2 linked regions of the Alicyclobacillus sp. SO9 genome follow. The protein of the gene in region 1 interacts with the protein of each later gene in a pairwise test. Links are inferred from orthologs where the notes say so. Each region holds a gene or a part of one and is shown on either strand. Other genes may lie near its edges.

Region 1 (10,634 bases):
GATTGGTGGCATGGATGAAACGCACAGAGGCTGACGAGGGGGTTACAAAATGGGAAGACCCCAGTGAACAGGAGACGGCAGAGCAACAATGCGAGGTGCTGCTGCGCATTTTGCGTGAAAATGTGGACTCAAAGGAACAGGATGAGGACTCATCCGGTTCATCTGACAGCAGTGGACCACAGAATAGAGGCTTTCAATACGCTGAACTGGGTCAAAAGGAGAAACCCGCCGACCGCGTAGTCAGTGCCCATGACCCAGAGGTACGTATAGGGCACAAATCCAAGAAGCTGGCGTTTCTGGGTGACAAGACGCAAGTAGTGGAATCTGCAAGCTCTCACTTAGTCCTCAATGCAGAGCCGATCCCTGGTAATGAAGCGGATGGGGTTACACTGGAAAACGTGGTGAAGACGGTCGTGGAGCAGTTCGACAAACGCCCCAAGGAAGTGGTGGCAGACGCAGCTTACGGAAGCGGGGAGAATCGCGATAAACTTGTCAACGGGTTACACATTCATCTGACCGCACCATTGACTAAAGTCACCAACCCTTCTGGCAAGGCATTTCGAACGGAGGACTTCACATATTTACCGGAAGATGACGTGGTCGTGTGTCCTGAAGGGCAGAGATCGGTTCGCAGGACTCACATTAAGAAATCTAAGGGTTCGCAATATGGATTTGCCGAACAAGTTTGTGGACAATGTTCTCTACGTGGGCAGTGTACCGACCATGCCAAAGGTCGCACTGTATTTGTAAGTGACTATTGGGCACTGCTGCAAGAGGCAAAGAAGTATAATGCGAGCGCGCAAGGGCAAGAGGCGTTACGAGCTCGGTACGAAATTGAGCGCACCAATAACGAGATGAAACGCCACCACGGGCTCGAAAGACCGCGAACCCGTGGCCGAAAGAAATTGCGAATTGACGTCAAAATTACGTCCATGGTCGTCAACGTCAAAGTCATGGTAAAGACCCTGGTGGAACGTTGTAAACCGTTAGAGGCCCCCGTCTGCTCTTAGAAGAAAGCGAGAGTAAAAAATGGAGGGATTGACAGTGGAAATCCCACGATTTCTGTTACTGACAACCAAAAATATACCATTTGCATCCAATTCCTTTGAAAAAATTCCCTAACGAAGGAAAACAGGAGCCTTACAGCTCCTGTTAATAGACTGTCTCCGGGAGGAGCTTAATTCGTCGAATTCCGGTATAAATGGGGAAATAGCGATCCGAGAAGAGCTTATCTACGACGGTCGGCCACGTCTCGCACGTCCCCAGCCACTGCCCCAGCCGCGTCCCCTCAGCCCGCCGGTAGCTGGGTGTGGGGGGGTGAGACCCAGCGGCGGAGTGCTGTGATAGAGGCAAGGGGGCTGCCCCTAAAGGTGTAGAACCTTTTGGGACAGCCCCCTTGTGTTCATGTATCATTGGGCCTTTTAGCTGCCGTAAGGCAGCATGATTCAACTAGTTGCCAGTTTAACCGACTTAACCGACAACCTTAATTTGACCTTTCATATAACCCTGGTGCGTCATGGAGTAGCTGCTCATGCCGCCGTCGCAGGAAATGGCACAGTGCCAATCGAACGTGCCGTCTTTGGTCGGTGTGAAGGTAAAGGTCGTGGTTGTCGGGTCCCCAGTTTTCTTCGCGCCCTTCATGACCTGGTTTAAGCCAAGTGTTGAAGAGGTCATGCTGTGCTCACCTGTGTCGTAGTTCGTCACGGTCACATGTACCGGAATTCCTTTTTGTACGGTGAAGTCAGTCGGTGAATATGCGTCATGAAGCTTACCGTCTTTTGCTGCATATTTCAGACCGTCTTTAATGGTCAAGTCAATGTACTGTTGGTTGTTGGCTGGTACGACATCGACAACGCCCTTCATGTAGCCGTCATGTGTCATTGCGTAGCTTTGCATGCCACCGTCGCATTTCATGGCGCAATGCCAATCCATTTTCCCTGCCTTGGTCGGAGTGAAAGTAAAGGTGTTTACCTTCGCTACACCTTTCTTGGTTGAACCTTTCACAAGAAAGTTGACGCCAAGAGCCTTTGATGTGAAGCTGTGTTCGCCGTCGTCATAGTTGTAAATCTTCAGTGTGACGGGTACGCCCTGGACGACTTTAAAGTCTGCTGGAATGTATGTGTCGTGAAGTTTCCCGTCTGTTCCCAAGTGGGCGCCAGGTAAAATGGTCAAAGTAATTAATTGCTTGGATAAGGCCGCTTTCTTTGTCGTTGCTGCTGTGGTGCTGGTGTTCGCAGTTGTATTCGTTGCTGCCGTCGATGGGTTGGCATTGCTCGTGCTGTTTGATGTGGTGCCGCAGCCTGCTAGAAACAGTGCAGGTACAGCTGCTGCAATTAACAAAGCTTTTTTCATTTTGGTCTCCCCCTCAATCAAAGTAAGCGAGTATATTGTTTACGACAACTACTCTATCGTGGGCAGGGGTTAGGAGGTAGACCAGAAGTGACTGTTTTAGCTCTCATTTGGATTAGTTGATTACATTGTAATTTAAGTGACTATGGAACTATATCAATAGTTACAACTGACTAGTCAAATGACATGTGTTCCCTAGTCTGCGTGGCTAGGATGACTTATTCTTACCGCTCTGTCGGTGCTTCCATTTCGTCCATAACCACAGGACGATTCCGAATAATATGCCCCAAGGCAGTATCCACGAGAGGAAGGTAACTAGGCCAAAGAACGATGTCTTCATAAAGTGAAGCGACTGCAGCAATGGATGCCACATGGGCTTCTGTTCTATCACCGCTGCTGAGGTCTTCGAAACGAGATGAATTGTGACTGTTCCGAAGGAGACGGATTGGTGCAAGTGATGGACTTGTTGCTTTACCGAATTGATTTGGCTGTCCACCTGTGTTAGCGACTGTTGAATTTGCAACATATCCTTCATGGTTTTAGCCTTACTGTATAGGCGTGAATAAGCTGTTGCTTCGCTTTGAAGCTGGTTTAGCTGCAGTTGCAGGTTGTTGGCTTGTTGCGTGACATTGCGTCCGCTTTGACTAAAGTTTTCAACAGCCCCAGTGGACTTTATTTCTTTCAGAAACGAATTAAAATGTCCACTTGGTACTCGGACGGTCATGTTAACAATTGTATTGTCGCTTGTGGCTTTTTGTCCTGTATTTGTCTCCATATTTTGAATATAACCGCCTGCTTTTGAAAGGAGATTTCTAACATGTGATGCGGTTGCATCTGGGTGGAGCGACTTCACCGTCAGATTCGCTGTTTTTATTACGGCGGCAGAGTTTGTTGTAGTCGCGTTTTGAGCGATAGAATTTGCTGAGGCATTGGAAGCTGTATGCCTAATGGAACTTGTTGCTGACCCTGATGCGCTTGAACTGCTTGCTGAGGCAAACTTGTAATGTCCGCTGCTTTGGGATGAACTGGCTGTGTGCTGCAGTAGCGTACCGACAACAATAGCGCCAGCCAATAGAGCACTGAGAATGAGCACAAGTGAAAGTGGAGACCATTTTCGCTTAAGCCACGTGAGAAGACCAGAGTGGTTAGTCCTGTTTACCGACATCAACAATTTCCCCCTTGTAAAGATGCGTCATCAGATTAGACAAGGGGGAGACGTAAACTGTTATCATGAACATCTCAATCACAGGATTTTTGTACGAAAGGAAGGCACGCATGCTGTATACGGATGGAATTCATTTAATTAGCGATACAAGTGTCGACGAGTTGACCAGGTTTGGAGAAGAACTTGGATTAAAGAGGGAATGGATTCACTGGACACCGGGAAGGCCCCACTTTGATTTAATCAACGAAGAGATTCGAAGTAAGGCCATACGGGCAGGTGCAAAACGTACTCATAGAAGAGAATTCGTGGCTGCGCTGCGCCGTATGCCTTCTTACCACGACTGGATTGCTGACAAAAACAAAAACCATTCGGCAAAAGACATTGGTTCAGAGTGACTTGAGAAATCTGGTCAACCGACATTGTGTATGACTGTGATTTCTACTGGCTTTCAGGCTCTATGGCTCTATGGCTTTCTAGCTTTCTAGTTCTGCCTGGAGTCTTTTTGCCAAAGGATTCTCCAACTGCTTTTGCCTGAGGTTCGCAGCGCAAAGCGCTTGTACACACGAGCACCGTAGAGTACAAGCAATGTGTTCAAAATGAGAACCAGACCAATGCTGATGAGTATTTGCCATACTGCGACCCCGTTGGTAGCAAGTGCAGCTCTCGCAAACATCGCCATGGGAGTCACGATTGGCACGAACGATGCGACGGTGGAAAATATGGAATCCGGAGCAGGCAGAATCCCAAACAAGGTGACATAGAAGAGAATCAACATGATGATAACTACGGGTGTCAGGGCCATCTGCTGTTCCTCAACGCGAGTGACCAGAGAGCCTGCGATGCCGTAAAGGGTTGCGTATAACATGTATCCAAGGATAAAGAACACAGGGAACAGAACGAGCATTTCCGCAGGAACGTGTTCAACGGGAAGCAAGGTAGAATGTTTCCGGAACAGAATGACACCTCCCGCAACAATCAACCAGATGGCATATTGCAACAGCCCGACCAAGCCAATTCCAATGATTTTACCAAACAGAATTTGCCACGGCTTCGTTGTAACCAGCACCATTTCGACAATGCGGTTGGACTTTTCCTCAACGACGCCCTGGGCTACCCAAGCTCCGTAAATGGTAATTGTTGCGAACAGCAGCACCAGCATGTAGTCCACCAGCAATTTGGAAGACAACATTTGCTGTTCGGATTTAGAATTTGGTTGAAGCTGAATAACACTGGTGTGGACGGGGGTGCTAAGGACCGACTGGCTTTGTGTCGGAAGCGTTTTAATGCGTTCTGACATAATTTGCTGACGGAGGACACTTTGGATCGTTCCAACGAGACTGGAACTGACTGATCCGTTCTCTCTAACTACAATGCCGGCACTCATCGCCGAACTCCCGCTTACCTGTGCAACGAGTTTGGCATGGTGTGTTTTCAGATATGACTTTGCCTCAGCGTTAGACAGGGATTGCAGTTTGGGAGAATTGTCAACCGTCAATTTAAAATCGTAATTGTCGGAGTTTTTCTGAATGCTCTTGACGGCGGTCGCTGCAATCACATGATGAGGATCATTTAACATGACTGTCGGTTTGGCCTTCTGATTGATAAAGTTCATAATACTTGGCAGAAACGTTAACCCGATGAGTAGAATAAGGCCGATGACTGTAAATGTCCAGTAGCCTCGTTTTGCAAGCCGGACTTTCATTTCCCGCTGCATCAAAATCCACAGTTCCCTCATTCGCTCTTACCCACTTTCTCGAGAAAGATATCATTCAGTGTCGGTCGAACCAGTTCAAATTGAGCTACGTCAATCTGCGCATCGACAAGTTGCCGTAACAGGTCATTTGGATTTACAGCAGATGCAGGCAGCGTGAGTGTTCCTGTCCGTTTGTCTGACTGCAGAAGTTCTTTGGTGTTGGGCGTTAACTTACTTCTTACGGCAGCTTCATCTGCGCGAATGCGAATGGTTTGTGGAGATTGCGCAGAGATGAGGTCATTCAGATTGCCTTGAACCATCATTTTGGACTGGTGAATAATGCCGACAGCGTCACTAAGCTCTTCGACGTGAGCAAGTTGATGACTGGAGAAGAGGATTGTGGCGCCGGTTTTGACGAGATCGAGAAAAACGGACTTGAACAGGGAAGTATTCACAGGATCGAGACCGCTGAACGGCTCATCGAGAATAATGACTTTTGGATTATGGATGACAGCCGCAATAAACTGGATTTTTTGCTGGTTCCCCTTTGATAGTTCGACAACCGTATTTTTCGCGTAATGCGGAATTTCAAAGCGCTCAATCCATTCGTTTGCAGAAGCGGATGCGTCTTGTTTGGACAGCCCTTGCAGTCGTCCAAACAGGATTAACTCATCGAGTACACGCATGTTGGGGTAGAGTCCGCGTTCCTCAGGCAGGTAACCAAATGTTGATTTTGGATGTTTCCGAGCAGGAGTACCGTTCCACAAGACTTCGCCTTTGTCAGCAGTGAGGATATCGAGGATGATGCGAATTGTGGTAGATTTCCCGGCGCCGTTTAACCCAAGCAAGCCGAAGACTTGTCCTTCCGGAATCGTGAAGGAAATGTCGTCAATGGCAAGTTTGTTGCCATAAGACTTTCTCAGTCCCTTAACCTCAAGTGTCATTTTCACCCTTACCTTTCATGTGTCCATCTTTTCACGTGTCCGTCTTTCTCATATGTACGTTTTCCAAACACCTCGGTTACCACCCGCGAAACGGCCGCCCGGTCCGATAAACAGTTCCCTTTCCAGAGGCAATCAGCTTATCGTCGCTTCCGTACACGTTCATTGAATAGAGACCTGTCTTCTTGGTCAGGTTGTCTTCCGTTACCACCGCTGTGACAACTGAACCGACAGCAGCGGGACGACAGTAGTTCAGATTTACGTTCAATGCGACAGCTTCGATGCCGTGAGAATTGCTGGCTACGGCAAGGGCAGTGTCCGCTAGTGAGAAAATTGCACCGCCGTGGGGTGTACCGTGAGGATTAACCATATCTTTTCGTACTGTCATTTGCACGCGGGCACTGCCTTCACCAGTTTCAATCAGTTGCATACCGAGAAGTGTGGAAAATGCATCAAGCTGGATTTCACTTACACTCATATCAGTTTCCTCCGTTTGCTTGTAGTGTAGCATAGCAATGTAGCGTTTTGGGATGTGGAGGGTGCATTTGAGCCCATTGTAACGGGATGGTACATTGAAGTTACGCAGAGGAGGTAAAACGATGCAACAAGTTGTTTTTATCGAAGTTGGTATGGGAATAGATTTACATGGTCAGGACGTAACAAAGGCTTGTGTAAAGGCGTGTAAGAATGCAATTGGGCACAATTCTATGCCTGGTATCACTCAGGTGCTTCCAAACCATGACTTGAACCAGATGCAAGTTCACGTAACGCTTGGCATACCTGACACGTGGCAGGATGTCGACGAGGCAGCTGTGAAAGGTGTATTTCCGTACGGCCAAGTCACAATCGAAAAGTAACCGGCGGACTCGAGGCATCCAGCGGTATTTTGCTTCCAGATAAGGGTGACAAGAACGATAACATGGTCATTGTAAATGCTGTGGTACAGGTAGGGTACTAACTTCGTGCCTGTCTCTCTAGACCTTACATATTTCACACGTTGACAGTATATTCAGATCTGGGCAAAGACAGGAAGGAGCGGTGCACAATGAAGATTCACGTTTTGGGTTTCTGGGGAACGTATCCGGGACCTGGAGAAGCCACGACCGGTTTTTTGGTTGAGACAGACCACAAGAAGATTTTGCTTGACTGCGGGTCAGGCGTTTTGGCTCAACTGCAAAAAATTTGTTCCGTAGAGGAATTGGATGCGGTGATTGTAACGCATCATCATCACGATCACGTTGCTGATCTGGGCGTCTTAGGCTACGCCATGCTGCTGGCGAGATTAACAGGTGCACGGCAGCATAAGCTGCCCATGTATATGCCTCTGTCGCCTTCTCCAACCGTTGACGGGCTGCAAAACGAACCGCTCATTGACGTCATGTTTATTGATGATACCACGGTCTTGGATGTGGACGGCTGGCAGGTCACGTTTGCTCCGACAGTGCATCCTGTTCCCTGTTTCGCCGTACGCTTTGAAAAAAACGGACAGTCCTTTGTGTTTTCAGCGGATACGTCATGGGCGGATAGCTTGGTTCGTCACGCTGAAGGTGCTGACTTGTTCATTTGCGAGGCCAGCATGTACGCAGGCCAGGAGGAAAACGCCCGTAATGCCGGGCACTTGACCAGCGTTCAGGCTGGAAAGCTGGCCAAAGATGCCGGAGTGAAACGGCTGGCTTTGACACACTATCCGCATTATGGAGACTGGAAGGATTTATTTCTGCAGGCCGAGGACAGCTTTGGCAACACTGTTGACAAGCTGGACACGTTGCAAGTGATTCACCTATAGATTTTCGTCTGGTTTTCCTTTTTTGCCCCATAGAAGTCCGTCTGGGATAAGGTTTCTGAATCCGTTGCTCTTGACAGTATACAAGACAAGAATGGCGATGGCGCCGAGAAGAAAGTCTGCACCGGTTGTCATCGTCATAATCATCTTTCTGGCAATCGCAAAGATGAGGATGTCTACTACCAGATGAAGGTCATGCTTGATTAACATCAATGCGACTTCAAGTCCAATGATATACAGCAGTGCGTCGTCGAGAAACTGTTGAAAACTCGCATTGTTGCCAGCCGACATAAGGTGGTGAAGACCACCTAGCATCATGACACTGGCCGTAACCACGCCTGCAAGAAGAAACAGTGACAGTGCAATTTCCAGTACGCGAATGACAAGTTCAATAGTGGTATAGAGTTTTTGCGGCAGCAGCTTTCGTTTCATCCTATCCCTCTCTCTTCCCTGAGCTCAAGTCACATGGCAATACCTCAGTGGATTATACGGAATTTTCTTTCAACTCTATCATAACAGGAAGTACGCTTCGTTACCTCCCCGTTCTGACTCGGAGCACTCTAGCAAACACGTAGACGGTCGTCGTCACGCTTGCAGTAAAGAAACCAACGGGCCAGCCAATATCATATGCCAACAAAAGAGAGAGCCAGAGGCTGCCAACAGAAATCACGATACTTAACATCATCATTTGACCTGGTCGACGGGACAGTTGGGCTGCCGCAGCAGCAGGTGCGACCAGTAGGCTGAAGTTCAGAAGTATGCCTATCAGCGGCACGGTCAAAGCTGCAGCGACAGATGCCACAATCAGAAACAGGACGTCAATTGCTGTCACGAAGACGCCGCGGGCTTGTGCCCACTCTCGCTCTATGGACGTAAGGAGTAAGGGGCGGTAGAGTAAGACCATCGCCAGCAGACAGAGTGTCCCTAAAGCCACCGTGATAAGGACCTCGTTGAGACTGATTCCCACGACTTGGCCAAAGAACAGAGCATAGGCATTTTGGGCAAATGTCTGTGAAATCGCAAGAAATAATGCGCCTAGACCTAAAGCGAGGACCAGTGTCAGAGCCGTGATAACGTCGTTTCGTCCCTTCTTACTCCAACTTCCAATGGCAATGGAGCCTGCCACGGAAAACACCGTAATGCCAACAAGCGGGTTGACACCGGTTAAAATGGAACCGGCAGCGCCGGCAAAACCGATTTTCGGGATGGCGTGTGCTACAAAGGTCCATTTGCGAAGTACAATGAAAACACCGATGCAGGCAGATAAAAGGGCAATCATGGTTCCGGCAGTGTATGCATGTACCATGAACGGCTGTGTAAATAAACCCGGTTGAAAAATCAATCTAAGCCAGCTCATTGCGAGCCCTCCTGTTGCAATCCGTTGCCGCTGAGGCCATGGTTGGAATTTGCATCCTGTATATTGTCACGTGCATGGTCATGTGAACTGTCACTTTTATTGTCCTGCGCAAGGTCATCTTCACGACTGCTGTGTTTCCGTAGACCTCTGCGACCATTCCTGCTGCGGGTGAACAGACTCGTCATCAGTACAACCAGGAATACCAACACGGCAATAAAGAAGCTGACAGGCCAGCCTTGACCGCGCGGAGGAAAGAAGACACTCATGTCTGCCAGTACGACACCGGCACAGAGAATCAGGACTCCAATCAGGCCCGCCAAAAAGAGAGCACGGTGGGGGCGTCTTGTCAAATGAACGGCAGCCGATGCCGGGCCAATCAGAAGGGCCGTTGACATCAGAGCGCCAATGACTAGGGCGCTGTTTTCTACTGTTATTGCCAAAGCCAACATAAACAGCAAACTCATGATTCTTACCGACACGCCTTTTGCAGCCGCAACCTCAGGACTGAGTGAACTGAGCAGCAAAGGTCTGTATAAAACTCCAATTAGAATCAATGAAACCAGCGAAACGAGCGCAATCAACGGCACCAATTTCGACTGAACAGCAAACAATGAACCGAACAGTACGAGTTGGGCAGCTGATGCACCTCCTGCAATCCGGGTGTCAAGGTACAGGAACAGAGCGCCAATGCCAAGGGAGAAGGAGAGGGCAATGCCGGTTGCAATGTCCCTGTTTCGGATTTTGTCACCGATTGCTTCGATGCCCGCGCCAGCCATGATGCCGAATCCAATGAAACCATACCAGGCACTCTGTCCAATCAAATATGCGCCAGACGCACCTGTAACACCTATATCCGTCAAAACGTGGCCTGCAAAGGACTGTCCGCGGATAATGACGAACACTCCGGCGACAGCAGAAGTCAACGCTATTAGTGCGCCGAGCCACAGGGCTCGAATGACAGCGGGATCGGCTAAAGAATGAAGTATTACAGTCATCATGGTGCTGTCTGCTCCTGTCCGTCACAGTGTAAGCATCCCGTCAGGTCCTCCACAGTCCCCTTGGTTTCCTGGCCGCCGACCACAATGATACGTCCCTTGACCCGCAGAACTTCAACATCATATCCGTAAAGACGGCTCAGCACCTCGCTTTGAATGATGTCATTCACAGGTCCCATGGCCCCGCGGCCCCTGGCCAGATACAGCACTTTGTTCATGACACCGAGCAACGGGTTTACGTCGTGGGCGACCAAAACAATGGCCAAGTTGCGAGTCTTGCCAAGACGGCCCAGCAATTGGACAATTTCATTTGCACTTTTTATGTCGAGATTTGCAAGAGGCTCATCCAGC
Region 2 (11,810 bases), 3.4 Mb from region 1 along the record:
TCGAAAATGTCAAGTGTTACGCGAGCACCGTTTCTCAGATAGGGTCAGAATATTTCGTGAATGAGCATTGAGGTGAATGAGCTAAAATGTCAAAGGGGATATAGACAGGTAGTCCGTTCCACATTTTACCTTATGAAGATGGGGTCGTACTCGCTGGTTTCTAAGTGCCCGACGTCTCCATTTACATATTGTTGTAAAGTTTGAGTAAAAGTCTGCTCATGGTTCATCCTCCTACGCCCACATGAACGCCGTGTCGGTGGTCGAGTCACGTAAAAGACGAATGTGTCAAATTTCTCGGCCCAATGACGTTGCAGGGATTTATAGACGGCGATCAGACGCCCGCTGTGTTTCACCCGTGCTTGCAGGAGTACAAGTAAGCAGAAGGTGATGAGCGCAATACGCAACTGGTTATAGACAGCATTCTCACTCTTGCCATAAAGCTGCTTCACTGTGAGATGTTGCTTAATCCACTTGAAGAACAGTTCAATCTGCCAGCGATTGCGGTACAGGTCACAAATCTCCTCAGCCGGTAAAGTCAGGTCATTGGTTAAGAAGATAACACGTTGCCCCTCTTTGTCTAAGGCCTCGATCCGACGGGTCGGATGCGCCATGCTCCGGAATTCGGAACCAAGCCGGATGACCGCATCACGTAACACAGGTGAATTCTCTGCAACGGGTCTTTCTTCTAACACTGCCATGGTGCCGGCATTGTGTCGGAGTCGTGTGACGAATTTGGTCCCACTTTGGCAATAGACGTCAAACTTTCGATAGTCGACGTAGCCACGGTCAAAGACAAACAGGGCATTTTCATCACAGGAAATGAGCTCATCCATTTGTGTTGTGTCTGCCGGCCTGGCTGGTGTAAGCGTTGCTTTATCCGGGTATACTCGTTCATTCATAAAGACGAGACGAAGGTGTAATTTGACGCCGGCTTTGTCTCGCTGGAAACTCGCCCATGGATACTGAGACAGGCACATAGTAATCGTGGAGGAGTCTACGAGATTCATTCGTCCTAACCGGTTTGTAGCCTTCTTCCATCCCAGAGCCTGAATGTTTTGGTCAACACACCGCCGAAAGACAGACTCAAGAAATCTCGTCTCCATCCGTAACTTGCGCGACAGTTGTGAGGTGCTGATGGATGCGAGACCAAGTTGCGCCTGCAGCTTTGGATCCTCATTTAAAAGGCCGCTGAGATTGGTCAATGATGTAACTTGTTGAATTTGTCCAAATACAAGCAGTTGAGTAAACGTGATAGCATCTAGCTTCTTCGTGTACTTGTCCAAACCCAAAGTTCGAATTTCGTCCAACATTTTCTCCGTATCCAAGGGAGAAAGGTATTTCATAAATGTGGATTTTGTAGTATCCTTGTCCATACTCTTTGGTTTCCTTAGTTTAGATTTGGACAGGACTACCTGTACTTTCTATTCTAAGGAAACTTTTATATTTCAGGGGTTACAGTTTCGTGAAGATTCCAATGATTGAAACAATGAAACTTGTCAACAGTACCCGTTGACAAGTCACAAAAAATTTAATGCAATGCTAGTACATCTCGGATCTCTATTTTCCGCGACTCTGACGGTGTGACCTCCAAGTCCCCGCCCCACTCTGGCGTTAGACCCCGAAGTCGTCGCCACCTACGGTCTTAGTCCTCCGCGATCGCGTCGGTTAGTGATCCTTTTGCGCCCTATCGCCCACGCCCCTCCGTGACTCCAGCGATATTAGTGTCGATTCATGACACTAATATCCCGGCCGGGTGGCATTAGTGATCCGTAAGATCACTAATGCATCGCCACCTCGGCCAATAGTGATGTTTCCGCGCACTATCCGCCTCATAGACCGCTCCTAGAGCACTCCGTTCACAAATCCGCCACAAATGGGTACCTAACACAGTTGAGATGTGACGAAACTGTGACGGCGATGGTCCTGTGACGCTGGTCAACACAAATAGCGATCTCTGGGACGCTTATATGGGATGGAGGCGATATGCTCATACAAATAAGCTCCTGGAAAGTGCTTAAGCATCCCAGGAGCCATCGAATCCGGCGGCAGAGTTGGAAATAGGCTCGTCTCAGGGCTCTATTTGGATGGTGGGACACTGGTTTTAAACGATAAGCTCATCTCGGATCTCTATTTTCCGCGACTCTGACGGTGTGACCTCCAAGTCCCCGCCCCACTCTGGCGTTAGACCCCGAAGTCGTCGCCACCCACGGTCTTGGTCCTCCACGATCCCGTCGGTACCTCATGCTCAGCTCAGCCAGCCCAAGGCAAGCCTCTCTGAGCGGACCTGGCAACAAATCGACGGTCTCAATGGCATCTCTATGGGAGCCAGGGCTTACCGCAGTGGCACCAGACGCAATCACGATGCAATCCCGATGCAATCCCTATGTGATCCCTATGTGATCCCGTTGACAGCCAAGCGGGCTTGCCACCTTCCCGCGTCGGCGCCTCTGGGTTGCGAAATGGAAATGGGGTTGCCTTCAACAGTCTACAACGCTGTCGGGGCAACCCCGCATACCTTCCTTACCAACTTTGCTGCTGACATGGGCCACTGTGATTCGAACTTTGCTGCTGACATGGGCTGCTCTGATCCCAGCTTTCGCGCTCGTTCCTGCATCCTTCGCGCCGTTGCAGGGCCCCGCGCTCGTGGCCCTTGCGCTCCGCGTTACTTCTCGCGCACTGCGTTCACAATGGTTACAGCGCTTCTGCCTCGGCTTGAAGTGCTCTTTCCCTGCGATGAAGCCTGAAGTGGAGCAATTCATACATGAGCGGGACAATGACCAGAGTTAAGACGGTGGATGTTATCAGACCGCCAATGACCACTACGGCCAACCCCTGTGAAATCAGCGCACCTTCTGAAAAGCCTGCAGCCAAAGGCGTCAGAGCGCAGATGGTGGCAATGGCGGTCATCACAATGGGCCGCAGCCTTGTCGTTCCGGCTTCAAGGAGTGCTCCGCGAACAGTCAACCCCTTATGCCGTTGCTGCTCCACTCTGTCCACAAGAACAATGGCGTTGGTAACAACAATCCCCATCAGCATCAAGATACCGATGAGTGACGATACACTGACGGGTTGATGTCCAATCACAGTGCCAAAGAAAGCGCCAATGAGGGCAACCGGCATGGAGAACAGAATTGCAAACGGTGCGGACCACTCTCCAAACGTAATGAGCATCACGATGTAGACGAGGCCGACAGCGACTAAAATTGCGTCAATCAGTTCGCTGAAGCTCTGGTTCTGCTGCTGGCTGGAACCCGACAACTGTGTATGAACTCCTGTTGGCAAACTAAGCTTAGAAATCTTGGCCAAGGCGAGTTTGGTTGTATTGCCTGTATTTTGTGTCGTGAACGACCCTTGGATCTGGGCGTAGGCCTGACTGTTTCGATGCAGAACAGAAACAGGCGCATTGGTGATTTTTACTGTTGCCACGTCGGAGAGTTTGATTGTTGTTCCGATGGACGTTTGCAGCGGCAAGTCTTTCAGTCGCTGCAGCTTTGTCAGGGGCTGATTGGGCTTCATTATGGCCGTAACATCGTAGGACGTGCCGTTCAGAGTCACTGTACCAATTTGGCTGTGTGATACATAGTTTTTCACGGCTGTCCCAATTTGGTAAGCTGTGAGCCCGTATTCTCCTGCTTTCTTAAAGTCTGGTACAACGCTGACTTCCGGCCGTGTCTGCGCAAGGTTGTTCTCAACATTGGCGAGACCGTTCATACCTTTCAGACTGTTGGTGATTTGTACAGCGGCCTTTTTGATGGACGCATCGTTCGGGCCGGTCACAATCAGGCCAAAGGACCCGCTGGAGCCGCCCATTGTGGTTTCCTGCACTTTGACTACCGCCGGAGAAGCAATTGGTTTGATGTTTGTTCGGAGCTTACTGACGAACTGACTGATGTCTGTGTTGGACTTAAGACTTAGGAACATGCTGGCCTGATTCGATCCTGACACGCCTCCTCCGGCACTCACCTGGCCAGGGTCGCTCCCGATTTGCGTGTTCAGTTCCTTAATACTGCTTTTTTGCTCAAGCACAATGCGCTCCACTTGTTTAGCTTTGGACGCAGTGGCAAATCGCGGTGTTCCTATGGGCATTTTCACGGATATTGTCGCAAACTTTTCCTTCGAAGATGGAATAAAGGTGCTTCCGGCCAGCGGCAGGACTGCGATTGACGCAACAAACGCGACAATCGTAATCAGCAGCACCCACACCTTATGGTTGAGGACCCAGTTGAGCGCGCCTTGGTAGCGAATCTGCCAAGGACGGAAATTCGCGTTCAGGTCTGCAATGGCAGAGGACTTTGTACTGTGTTGTGCAATCGCGTCCTGGTGCAGCGAAGGGTGTAAATCCTGGACCTCGTCACCTGTTTGTTCCGTGATCCAACTGTAATCGGCCCCTTTAGCCTGCTTTCTGGTCAGGAACATCCACGCCAGCATGGGAACAACTGTGAGCGCAATCAAAAGTGAAGACAACAGTGCTACAACCACTGTGATTGCAAAGGGGAAAAAGATTTTTCCGATGACGCCGCTGACCAGGCCCAATGGCAGGAAGACTGCGACTGTAGTGATAGTCGAAGAAGTAATGGCTGACGACACTTCACCCGTGGCGTAGCGAACAATGCCCTTGCCGTAGCCAAGCCCCCTGCGCCAGGCTCGATAGATGTTTTCTATGACGACAATACTGTCGTCCACGACTCGCCCGGTGGCTACTGCCATACCGCCAAGCGTCATAATGTTCATGCTGACGTTAAAGTGGTTCAGAACAATGATGGCTGTCAGGAGAGACAGCGGTATGGACACGACGGCAATCAGTGTTGTCAGCCAGTTGCGCAAGAACAACAAAATCACCAGAACTGCAAAGATGGCACCCAGTATAGCCTCTCGCATCATGCCGTTGATGGACGCGGTAATCATCTTTGAAGAATCGTACAAGGGTACAATGTGGACGCCTGAGGGAAGCTGAGATTTCAGTGTCGACAATTCCTTGTTGACAGCAGTTGCCATCTGAACTGTGTTCGCATCCTCCGTTTTGACAACGCCAATAAATACGCTTGGTTTTCCGTTTGTACGATTAATCGATCCCGTTTTCGGCTGCTGCAAAGACACCGTTGCAACATCCTTCAGCGGAATTGTGTCAAGTTTTTTGGACGAACTGGTAGAGGAAGTTTTTACGCTTCCAGAAACCTTCGGTGCAGAGGCAGAGCTGCTGGCTCCGGACAGGGAAGACTGCAGGGACTTCAGCTTTGCGTCGAGACTTGACTGAGATTTTTGCAACGCTTGAATCTGCCCTTGGAGTTGTGCAATCTTTTGTGGACTGCGCTGCGCCGCAGGCTTCGCCATTTCTTGATTCAGGGATAACTCGGCGCCGAACAGTTGGCCTTGAATCTTTTGCAATGCGCTCAAGATTTGATTTTCAGCCTGCACAGCCCCAAGCCCCTGCCCCAGTTTGCTCACGCCTTTACCGAGTCCGGAGACTGCGTTTCCGAGCTGTTGCATCCCCGTTCCAATCTGTTTGATGCCAGCGTTGGGATTGGCAGGAACAGCAATCTGAAGGTTCTTGATGTCGTTAAGACTTGTGAAATGAGTGTTCAGTTGAACTGGATCGTTCTTTCCTCCTACGGTACTGCTCCCAAGCGGCATGGTTGTGTTATCCGACTTCAGGTCTTGCAGTACTTGTTGCATTGTTAGGTTGTGGTCTGACAGTTTCTTCTTATTGAACTGGATGACCACATTATCCGGTTGGGCTCCGCCGGTTTGGAGGGATGCCACACCTTCCACACCTTTCAGTGCCGGTGCCACAAGGTTGTTTGCAACATTTCGCATTTGCTTTGTGTTTCCATTGCTCGTCGTGACAGTGAAATACACCACAGGTTGCGAATTGAAGGAGAACTTCTGCAGTTTTGGTGTTTGCGCACCGCTAGGCAGCTTGACCTGGTTTACCTCGTTTTGCGCTTTTTGCATAGCAGTGTTCAGGTTTGCACTCATGTTCATTTGAAGTTCAATTTCCGAGACGTTTTCAATAGAAGTGGATGTGACGGTATTGACACCGCTGACACCTCGTAACGCTTTTTCCAACGGTTCCGTGACGTTTTTTGCGACTTCCTGAGGAGATGCGCCTGGATAAGGAGTGACCACCGCAACCACAGGGAACGCGATGTTTGGCATAAGTTCTTCTTTTAGATTGGTAGCGGAAAAAATACCGCCGATTGCGATAATCAGCGTCAAAATCACGACTGCTACAGGATTGCGTAGTGAGAAGCGAGTTAAAAACCGCAAAATGTCCACTCCTTATGTCTGTCTGATACTTTGGCACGCAGGTGTGCTTTGGAACCCGGTTGGGAAACATGCTATCCTAAGGTTATACCTGCAAGTTAAATCTATCCTCAATCAGTTTAGTGACTAAATCAACAGCGGTCAATCGGCTTTTACGATTTTTCCAGATGAACGTGGACAAGTTCTCCAATAGAGATGTCTTTGAACCCTGTCACGGAGTCTGATCTTCGAAGCCTGGCCCTCAATTCAGCGTACGACAATTGCGCTTTGTAAAGGAGTCGTGAGAACGTGAACTTCACAGGATTTGAAGAAAAAGATTTCGAAGTATTTGAAATTCCAGGCCTCGACAACCGTATGGATGCTTTAAAACAGCAGGTGCGGCCGAAATTCCAAGAAATAGGTCCCGTTATGGCCGAGTACTTAGAACAGCTTTTGAATCAGCCAATGTATCCCCATGTAGCTCGCCACGCTCGCAGAACCGTCAATCCACCTAATGACAGTTGGGTCGCGTTTTGTCATGACAAGCGCGGGTACAAGAAACATCCTCACTTTCAAATAGGACTGTGGCAGACACATGTTTTTATGAACTTCGGTTTGATCTACGAATCACCGCAGCGGCAGCATTATGCCAAGCAATTGCGCGATCACGCTGAAGAGGTCCTGGAGAGAATTCCGCAAAACTACGTTTGGATTCCCAATCATATGGATCCCAATGCTGTACCTGCCTCAGAGGTCGATGCGGGTAAGCTGGATGAATTAGCGACTCGGTTGGCAACGGTGAAACAAGGGGAACTCCTGGTGGGTCGTAACATTCCCAAGGCTGAAGCCGCAGCAATGTCTGGCGAAGAGCTGTTAAACGAGGCCAAGGCGTGTTTCAAAACGCTGCAACCTTTGTATAAGCTGGCTGCGGGGGAGGTTGTGTTTGTATGAAAACGAGACCGGAAGCGTTAGCCCTATTGCATGAGTACACGAAATCGGAGTCGTTGCGCAAGCACGCCTACGCGGTTGAAGCTGCAGTTCGCGCCTATGCCCGTAAATTTGGCGAGGATGAGGAAAAATGGGCAGTTACCGGCTTGCTTCACGACTTTGACTACGAGCAGTATCCCACTCCTCAAGAACACACAGTCGTTGGTGCCAGGATTTTAGCAGAGCAGGGTTACCCGGAAGACGTGATTTACGCCATCAGGGCCCATGCTGACTACAACGGCTTGGACCGGACAAGCATGCTGGCTAAGGCTTTGTACGCTTGCGATGAATTGTCCGGATTTGTCATGGCGGTGGCTATGGTACGACCAAGCAAAAATGTAGCGGATGTGAAAGTAAAGAGCGTCAAGAAGAAACTCAAGGACAAGGCGTTCGCCAAAGGCGTGAATCGGGACGATGTCTACCGTGGAGCGGAAGAGTTGGGTGTAGACCTGGATGAGCACATAGCCTTTGTCGTTGATGCACTCACAGAGGTTGCGACGGAACTTGATTTGGCCGGGGCAAGCGCGTGATGATTCTTGCATAGACTGAGTCAGCGGAAGCGGCAGTTCGATTTTGCCGAGGGGCAAACAACGACAGCGTATCAGCGGCAGGATGACGGCAGGAAATGAAGGCGTTTCCGCGAATCCATTAAGCAGGAAAGAATCCTCTTGCTGGAGGTGCAGAAATGAGGTTTCGGGGAGAGTCCATTGAAATTCCTTGCGCCAACTTGCTGGAAATGCTGGAAGCTACAGTCGAACGCTATCCGACACACACCGCCGCGTATTTTATGGGGAACGAAATGAGCTATCGCGAGTTGTACACTGCAGTTGCACAAGTGATGTCGGAATTGAGTGCACTCGGTGTAAAGCATGGCCAGAGAATTGCTTTAATGATGCCAAACTGCCCGGAATACGTGATTGCGTATTATGCGATAACGGGGCTCGGTTCAGTTGTGGTCCAGATAAGTCCCATGAGTACCCCAACCGAGTTAAAGTACGTGCTTGGTGATTCTGGTGCACCCATCGTGATCGCCTACGAGCCGTTGTTGCGCACGGTCTTTGAAGTGCGAGCGGAAATCCCCATGCAGACGGTTATCGGAGTTCGCTTTTCAGCCAGTGGTGAACGCAATCGTCAAACGTCCCCGCAGACGTCATCTGGCACGGATTCTCCAGATATCTGGCTGGACGAGTGGACGGAAGCCCAAATGGGTGAGTCTGCGGACCAATCCATGGGTGTTCGGCAGACGAGGACGGGCTCGAATGATGCCCAGCCTGCCGCCAGACCCCTGTTACCGGACAGACACGCCATTCACCTTGATGACGTAGCTGTACTGCAATACACAGGAGGAACGACAGGAAAGCCAAAGGGGGCCATGTTGACCCATCGCAACCTTGTGGCAAATGCCGTTCAGTCAAGTCGGATGATTCCGGGCGGTATCACGGTTCAGGATAAAATGGTTTGTGCGCTTCCGTTTTTTCATGTCTATGCAATGACGGTGTGTATGAACCTTTCTGTTTTCACGGGCATGACCATGTTGATTGTTCCCAGATTTGACGCCAAAGAGGTCATGAGCCTGTTTGAGCAACACCACCCGACCCTGTTTCCGGGTGTCCCCACAATGTACGTGGCGCTGTCCCAGGCAGCAAAGGGACATTCGGACGCTTTAGCTTCTTTGCGCGCATGTAACAGCGGCGGAGCTCCGCTGCCGGAACAGGTGATGGTGCACTTTGAAAACTTGACAGGCGCCGTCGTTTTGGAAGGCTACGGACTCAGTGAGGCTTCGCCTGTGACCCATACCAATCCAGGTGCTGACCGCCGTCGCCCGGGAAGCATCGGGCTGCCCGTTGCAAACACCGAAGCCAGGATAGTGGATGCAGTGGATGGGGAGACAGAACTCGGTCCCAATGAAGAAGGCGAACTTCTCATAAAGGGTCCGCAAGTGATGAAAGGCTACTGGCAGAGACCCCGCGAAACAGAACAAACCCTTGTTGACGGGTGGTTACACACGGGAGATATCGCTAAAATAGATGAAGACGGCTATGCGTATATTGTAGATCGAAAGAAAGACTTGATTATTGCCAGCGGATATAATGTATACCCGCGGGAAGTTGAAGAAGTTTTATATAAACACCCGGCCGTAGTGGAAGCGGCTGTGGTTGGCGCAGATGACCATTATCGGGGCGAAACGGTCAAAGCGTTTGTTGTCGTACAGAAGACTCATCAGGTAACCGAAGAGGAAATTATGAACTGGTGCCGCAAGCACTTGTCTGCATACAAAGTACCAAAGCAAATTGAGTTTCGCGAAGACCTCCCGAAATCTGCAGTGGGCAAGGTGTTGCGGCGAGATTTACGTACTCACAAATGATACTGGGGTGAAGCTGTGAGAATTCACCTGTTCCAAACGAACGATGTTCACAGTCAACTAGAGAACTACATGCGTTTGGCTGCGAAGTTGCGGGCCCGGCGCGAACAGGCTCGCCGGGACGGGGATATCGTTCTGACCTTTGATATTGGCGACGTGTTGGACAGAGTCCGCCCTGAGACCGAGGTTACCTTGGGTAGAGTCAACGCTGCCATGATGGCGGAGTTAGGGTATGACGCTTGGGTGTTTGGCAACAATGAGGGCCTGACCGTGCCTGTCGAGAAATGGGACGAACTGCGTCGGCTGAGTCAGACAACAATTATGGGCAGTAATATGAGAACAGTCCATGGTACAGAGTTCCCCGGCTTCAGAGACTTTCAGGTGTTTCTGGCTGAGGGAATTAAAATCGGTATCTTTGGCATTACGCCTAAATATGACAAACCGTATGAACTGCTGAATGTAGACATCAGTCATCCATTTGAGGCGGCCAGAACGCAAGTGAAACAACTGCAGAAACTGGGCTGTGACATCATTATTGCGCTATCGCACCTCGGTTTGTGGGATGACAGAAAACTGGCTCAGCAGATTGAGGGCATAGATGTCATACTTGGCGGGCACTCCCATCAATTTATGAAGGAAGCCGAATGGGTTAATGGGACGGCCGTGTTTCAGCCCGGAAAACATGCGTTGACGTATGGACATACGGTCGTAGACTACGACCTCACTGCGAAGCATATAATTGAAGTCGTTTCGGCACCTGTGGAGGTAGACTTGCATGGGCCGATGGACGACAAGATGCTGTCTGTCTACCGCAGCTACCTTCCGGAGATTGAACACGGACTGGCGGAACCCATTGTCACCTTGCCACACAGACTGCCGGTACAGTTCAATTCGGAGTCGACTCTTGCCAATGTGTTGGTTGAGGGACTGTTCGCCCGCTACTCCTGTGACATCGGACTGATGATGGCTGGAGCCTTAAATGCCAGCCTTCGGGCCGGGTCTGTTCGCAGGGGACATGTTCACGGTGCTTGTGCAACACCGACAAGGCCTGTCCTTATGACTTTGTCAGGTGCGCATCTGCGGGCTATCATTGAGAAGGCTTTGCGTCCTGAGTATTTCAACAAACGCGGCTTTGGTTTCGGGTTTCGCGGCGGGGTTGTGGGTTTTATGGCACTGAGCAACGCCGAAGTAGAGTTCTCGGTCATCCATCATGAACCGTGTATTGATGCATTTCGCATTGGCGGTTTTCCCGTGCATCCAGACAAGCTTTACCGCGTTGTGACTTGCGAATACTTGTGGCTCTCTCCCGTGTTTGAGGAGTTTCACCAAGGTCAGGATGTCCATGTTCAGGTGCCGCTGGTGCGTGAGATTTTGCTGGAGGCGTTGGGCAATCAAAAGGTCCTGGACCGAGCGAAGACACGACACTATCACTTGCGAAAGCCGTGACGGAAACGACTGCCGTGAAAACAGCATAGACTATAAAAGGAAGTAGCTTATGAAACCTATATCTCTTGCTAAAACCAGAAAAGTTCTGGACATACTTGCACAAACGTACCCAGATGCCAAGTGTGCGCTAAACTTCCGCACACCTTTTGAGTTGCTGATTGCAACCATGTTGTCCGCGCAGTGTACGGATGCGCGTGTCAATATGGTGACTGAGCGCCTTTTTCAAAAATATCACGGACCGGAGGACTACGCCTCTATTACACCGGATATACTAGAAGTAGATATCAAAGAGTTGGGGTTGTTTCGTTCAAAAGCCGAGCACATCGTAGCTATGAGCCGAATCTTGCTAGAGGAGCACAGCGGAGAAGTTCCACGGACTCGCGAGGAACTCGTGAAACTTCCCGGAGTCGGAAAGAAAACAGCCAATGTCGTTCTGTCCAATGCCTTTGGTGTTCCGGCCATTGCTGTCGATACGCATGTCTTGCGCGTTTCCAACCGCATTGGACTGGCAGACAGCAGTACGCCGGACGGCACAGAACAAATGCTGTGCAAGCGGGTGCCAAAGTATTTGTGGTCGTCGGCACATCATTGGTTGATTCATCACGGACGCAACATTTGTACAGCGCGAAAACCAAAGTGCGAAGTGTGCCCAGTCCAGGAATACTGTCGGTATTATGCAGCCAGCCTGTCGTCGGATAAGAAGCCAAAAGCAAAGGCACAGTCTAAGCCTGCAACAAAGGCTAACTGAGATGCAACGGCCAAACGCTTAGTG

The links.
Region 2: the proteins of GI364_RS19375 (region 1) and GI364_RS03025 interact in binary tests that used the Bacillus subtilis proteins (3 or more experiments, as listed by UniProt). The link is inferred for Alicyclobacillus sp. SO9 from one-to-one orthologs.

The regions. Positions count from the first base shown.
Region 1 is NZ_CP066339.1:4,129,256-4,139,889, reverse strand. What follows is about bases 3,123-6,122. They hold GI364_RS19375 (ABC transporter permease), read right to left. Parts: upstream 5,250-6,122; coding sequence 3,996-5,249; downstream 3,123-3,995. Other genes in these bases: GI364_RS19370 (ABC transporter ATP-binding protein), read right to left, coding at 5,246-6,122; GI364_RS19380 (DUF4031 domain-containing protein), read left to right, coding at 3,625-3,909; GI364_RS19385 (DUF4349 domain-containing protein), read right to left, coding at 3,123-3,514. Also shown: GI364_RS19395 (IS1182 family transposase), read left to right, coding at 1-1,010; GI364_RS19390 (cupredoxin domain-containing protein), read right to left, coding at 1,471-2,352; more of GI364_RS19385, read right to left, coding at 2,558-3,122; more of GI364_RS19370, read right to left, coding at 6,123-6,151; hydroxyphenylacetyl-CoA thioesterase PaaI, read right to left, coding at 6,228-6,626; GI364_RS19355 (MBL fold metallo-hydrolase), read left to right, coding at 7,194-7,934; GI364_RS19350 (hypothetical protein), read right to left, coding at 7,929-8,363; GI364_RS19345 (metal ABC transporter permease), read right to left, coding at 8,464-9,288; GI364_RS19340 (metal ABC transporter permease), read right to left, coding at 9,285-10,286; GI364_RS19335 (metal ABC transporter ATP-binding protein), read right to left, coding at 10,283-10,634.
Region 2 is NZ_CP066339.1:699,190-710,999, forward strand. The notes cover bases 2,492-6,667. They hold GI364_RS03025 (efflux RND transporter permease subunit), read right to left. Parts: upstream 6,268-6,667; coding sequence 2,692-6,267; downstream 2,492-2,691. Other genes in these bases: GI364_RS03030 (YktB family protein), read left to right, coding at 6,553-6,667. In the rest of the region: GI364_RS03020 (IS4 family transposase), read right to left, coding at 126-1,373; more of GI364_RS03030, read left to right, coding at 6,668-7,194; GI364_RS03035 (HDIG domain-containing metalloprotein), read left to right, coding at 7,191-7,760; GI364_RS03040 (long-chain-fatty-acid--CoA ligase), read left to right, coding at 7,916-9,595; GI364_RS03045 (bifunctional metallophosphatase/5'-nucleotidase), read left to right, coding at 9,611-11,038; nth (endonuclease III), read left to right, coding at 11,088-11,786. UniProt on the Bacillus subtilis protein: Required for self-resistance to surfactin, an antimicrobial lipopeptide surfactant produced by B.subtilis. Also required for swarming motility.